2 regions of the Roseovarius tibetensis genome follow, and region 1 is predicted to be linked to the other one. Evidence: riboswitches for the same ligand, from Rfam matches in the RefSeq annotation. Region 1 holds a riboswitch; the other holds the start of a gene.
The links. A riboswitch is a leader RNA that binds a small molecule or an ion and turns the genes downstream of it on or off. The one in region 1 is predicted to bind thiamine pyrophosphate.
Positions count from the first base shown of each region.

Region 1 (2,199 bases):
GCCGCGTGAAAGGGCGTGTAAAAGGTACTGGACACCGTGGAGATCAGGCCGATCCGCTCGGTCGCGCGGGCCATCGCCGCCATCGCCGTCAGCGGTTCGAGAAACCACAAGGGCCCGCCGCCGACATTGGTGGCCGCCTGACCATCGGCAAAGAACACCGCGTCCAGCTTGCCCCGCTCGGCGATCTGCGCCAGCCCCTCGTAGTAACGGATATCGCCCAGACGCTCGACCGGCGATCCGGGCTGGCGCCACGCCGCGCGGTGATGGCCGCAGGCCATGATGAACAGGTTAAGATGCATCTGCGCGCGCTTCAGTTCTTCACGAGGCCGCCATCGACCACCAGGTTCTGCCCGGTAACGGCCCGTGCCCAGGGCGAGGCGAAAAACAGGGCGGCGTCGGCAAACTCCTCGGGCGTGGTGACCCGGCGCAGCGGCGTGTTGGCGGCGATCAGATCGAACACCGCCTCGGGCGTGGCGGCAGAGGCATCCGTGGTGCGCAGCAGCCCGCCCGACAGCATGTTCACGGTGATGCCCTCGGGGCCCAGATCATGCGCCAGCGTGCGGGTCAGCGACAGCAGTGCCGCCTTGGCCGCCGTGTAGTCGTGATAGGGCACGACCGGGTTCTGGAACAGGTTGGTGCCGATGTTGATCACCCGCCCGAATCCCAGTTCCCGCATCCCCGGCAGCGCCGCCTGAACGGTATTCAGCGCGCCGCGCGCCACGCCCTGCAACTGGTGATCGAGATGTTCCCATGTCAGGGCATCCGGGCCGGGCCGCGCATCGCCATTGAACGAAAAGGCCGGCAGCGCATTGTTGACGACAGTCGTCACCGGCGCCCCGAAATGCGCCTGTGCCGCCGCGAACATGGCGCGGACCGAATCGGGGTCGCGCACATCTGCCTGCACCGCCAGCGTACGCTCTGGTGCATGCGCAGCCACAGCCTGCGCGGCCTCTGCGCTTTCAAGGTAATTCACGATCACCCGCGCACCCTGCGCCAGAAACGCGTGGGCGAGGCAGGCGCCCAAGCCCCGGCTGGCGCCGGTGATCAGGACAAGTTGACGGGAAAGCGGCAGGTCAGGTTCGGTCGCGGTCATGTTACGTCCCCTTTTTCGGGTCGGGGACGCATGTCTGCCGATCGGCTCATCATCAGACGGACATCCCTTCGCCGGTATTAACTGGATCAGGTTCGACGGGTTTGATCTCAGCCCCGGCAAATCGCCCAAGGCACCCCGTGTCGTTGTTCTGAATCCTTAGCGGATGATGCCGCTGAAGTCATCACCCGAAAACAACAAGGCCATCGTGGCAGCGCGTGTCGCGGGCCTTGTGAACCATTCGCGCCCGTTCGGTGACGCGCTTACCCCCTGCCCCGCATGCCGTCCGCGCGACGCCCTGCATCGCAGGCGTAGGCCCGCGTATGACCGGGACGGCCAGCCGACGAGCCATGCAAAAAACGCATAGCGGAATGGATTGGTAATTACGCCGCAGTGCAGCGATATAGAGCCTACCACGATCATACCCGCGTTGATCACGCGGCGAACAGAAAGACACGACGATGTACCGAATGCCAACTCAACCCGAACTCGACGCAATCACAAACGAGGCGCGCCGTCAGCGTGCCCTGCTGATCCGGAGCATTCTGCGCCGCCTCTTCACCCGCAAGCCCGCGGGTGTCGCGAGCCCGGCGCACTGAAGCAATCGTTATGCAACGAACCCGTGAAGGACGGCCGGTCGCGAAAGCAGCCGGCCGTTTTCTTGTGCATCATGCGGATGTCGCGATCGCCCACCTAATCCAAGGGAAAGACGCTGCCCATCCTCCTGAACAACACCTCCGGATCGCATCGTGCTGCCCGGAAAGCACGACCCGACCATCCCGGAACATGAGCACGCCCATGATGGGTAGCCCGGTCTAAGGCGGTGCCACCCACCTCGCGACATGGTGCACAGTCCGCACGGCATGTCGCGCATCACGCGGGGCTGTGGCAACGTGATCGCGCCACCGCGCGGGGCGGATCGCGTGACGGCGTTCCGATCCCGGCGTCTTGAGGTCTCAGGGCTGAAATGCCTGTATCCCGGCATGCATCTCGGATTAGGATACGACGCAGAGGAAAGGTCCGGCAGTGATGGCAGACAGACAAGAGCACTGGGACGCGATCTACACCACGCGCCAGGAAGAAGATCTGACGTGGTTCGAGGCGACACC
Region 1 covers NZ_JBPBBB010000016.1:64,067-66,265, reverse strand. Annotated here, with positions in the region: gene ACROSR_RS11945 (LLM class flavin-dependent oxidoreductase) at 1-299, opposite strand, end outside; gene ACROSR_RS11940 (3-oxoacyl-ACP reductase) at 311-1,093, opposite strand; TPP riboswitch at 1,140-1,241, opposite strand; gene ACROSR_RS11935 (class I SAM-dependent methyltransferase) at 2,120-2,199, shown strand, end outside.

Region 2 (2,199 bases), on a different contig from region 1:
ATCAGCTCGGTCGCCACGCACAGCCCCACGACGCCTGCGCCGCGAATTGTGACATGTGCCGTCATGTCCAGACCTCGTGAAAGTGATGCACCGGTCCGTGCCCCTCGCCAATCTGTAGCCGATCTGCGGCCCGGATCGCCGCGTGCAGCCAGCCATGCGCGCGCTCGACCGCCTGCGTCAGGGTATGCCCCTTCGCAAGCCCCGCCGCGATGGCCGAGGAATAGGAACAGCCCGTGCCGTGGGTGTTGCGCGTGGCGATACGGGGTGCGTCGAAGCGGATCGCCTCGTCGCCGATCAGCCAGTCGGTGCAGGTCTCGCCCTTGCCGTGGCCGCCTTTCATCAGCACCGCGCGCGCGCCCATGTCGCGCAGTCGCGCGCCGTGATCCTGCATGTCGGCGTTGCTGCGCGCTTCGGGCAGCCCGAGAAGCGCCGCCGCCTCTGGCAGGTTCGGTGTCAACAGGTCGGCGCGTGGCACCAGATGTGTCAAAAGCGCGGCACGCGCGCTGTCGGGCAGCAGCCGGGCCCCGGATTTCGCGACCATGACCGGGTCGATCACCACGGGGCCGGCATGGTCGGCAAGCGCCCGCGCAACCGTCTCGATCAGGCTGGCATCACCCAGCATGCCGATCTTGATCGCGTCGATCCGGATGTCATCCAGCACCACCGCGATTTGCGCGGCGACGCTGGCCTCGGGGATCGGGTGTACGTCGGTCACCGCAACGGTATTCTGCGCCGTGACGGCGGTGATCACGCTGGCCCCGTAGACACCAAGCGCCGAGAATGTCTTGAGGTCGGCCTGAATGCCTGCGCCACCGCCACTGTCGGAGCCTGCAATCGTCAGCGCTGTTGTCGCCATCCTGCGTTCCTCTCTCGTTATCGGGAACGAAGGTGCTGCGCCGGTTGGCAGACAAGGCTCCGTTCCCTACGCCGGTGTGACCCGGATCAGGTTCGATGGGTTGGCCTGTTGCCTCTCAGCCCCGTGATCGGGCACCCCAACGGATACTTTCGAGATAGCAATTAGGTGCCGACCCGACAAGGGGCGACATCCGCGGCGCCCGAGGTCGGGACCCGGCCCGGCGGGACTGATCTCTGCGCCAGTCGCCCGACCGCGCGCTGATGTGTGACGCGCCTCCGGCGGGAGTATTTGGAGAAAGATGAAAACGGTAGGACGCAGTCCGGACAGACGGCGCGGGGCGGTGGGGTTTGCGCCGTGGTCCCGTCAATGCGGGCGAGCGCGGCCGCTAGTCATCCAGATCCGGGTGCCAGTGGCGCCGCATGACGAGATAGGTGAACGATGCAGACCATGTGATAAGCAGAAACCCGTTGAGGGATTCGATGCCGGCGAGGATCCTGAGCGGTCCCTCGGGATAGACATCCCCGATACCAAGGGTGGTGAAGCTGGTGATCGAGAAATAGAAGAAGTCGAGCGCCGTCGCCGTGGCCTGACCCTCGATCCCGCCAAAACGCGCGCTTTGATGCAGCGCCGCGATCGCGGCGGCATAGAGGATGATCTCGACGAGATGCGCGGCGAAGCACGCGAAGATGACGACCAGAACACGTTGTCGCGGGCGGATCGGCAGATGGCGGATCAACCGCCCGGTCATGCGCAATGCCTCGTAGTGGACCAGGACCGTCGCGGAAATCAGCAGCGCGGCAACGGCAAGAATGATGAATGCGGTCATTGACGTCACAAGGCTCCTGCCACGGTTTCGTGCGTTCCGTGACCCGCCTGGACGCGGGCGTCCCATCCAGCCGTTCGGGCCGCACCATGTGTGCTGCGGGGGACCGGTGCGCGCGGGTCAGGTATTGAAGAGGAAATGCAGCACGTCGCCATCCTTGACAATATACTGCTTGCCCTCGGCGCGCATCTTGCCGGCATCCTTGGCCTTCTGTTCGCCGCCGAGACTGACGAAATCGTCGTAGGCGATGGTTTCAGCCCGGATGAAGCCACGTTCGAAATCGCCGTGTATGACCCCGGCGGCCTTGGGCGCGGTTGTGCCGGTGGGCACGGTCCAGGCGCGGGCCTCTTTCGGGCCGACGGTGAAATAGGTCTCGAGGTGCAACAGGTCGTAGCCGGCGCGGATGAGCCGGTCGAGACCGGCCTCGTCGAGCCCCATCTCGTCCAGGAACATCGCCGCCTCCTCGGCGTCGAGCTGGCTGATTTCCTCTTCGATCTGCGCCGAGATCACGACCGAGGCC
Region 2 covers NZ_JBPBBB010000002.1:144,577-146,775, reverse strand. Annotated here, with positions in the region: gene ACROSR_RS02595 (FAD-dependent oxidoreductase) at 1-65, opposite strand, end outside; gene thiD (bifunctional hydroxymethylpyrimidine kinase/phosphomethylpyrimidine kinase) at 62-856, opposite strand; TPP riboswitch at 903-1,005, opposite strand; gene ACROSR_RS02585 (ion channel) at 1,242-1,682, opposite strand; gene ychF (redox-regulated ATPase YchF) at 1,800-2,199, opposite strand, start outside.
Region 2: linked by a shared signal. The riboswitch ahead of thiD (bifunctional hydroxymethylpyrimidine kinase/phosphomethylpyrimidine kinase) and the one ahead of ACROSR_RS11940 (3-oxoacyl-ACP reductase) in region 1 are both predicted to bind thiamine pyrophosphate.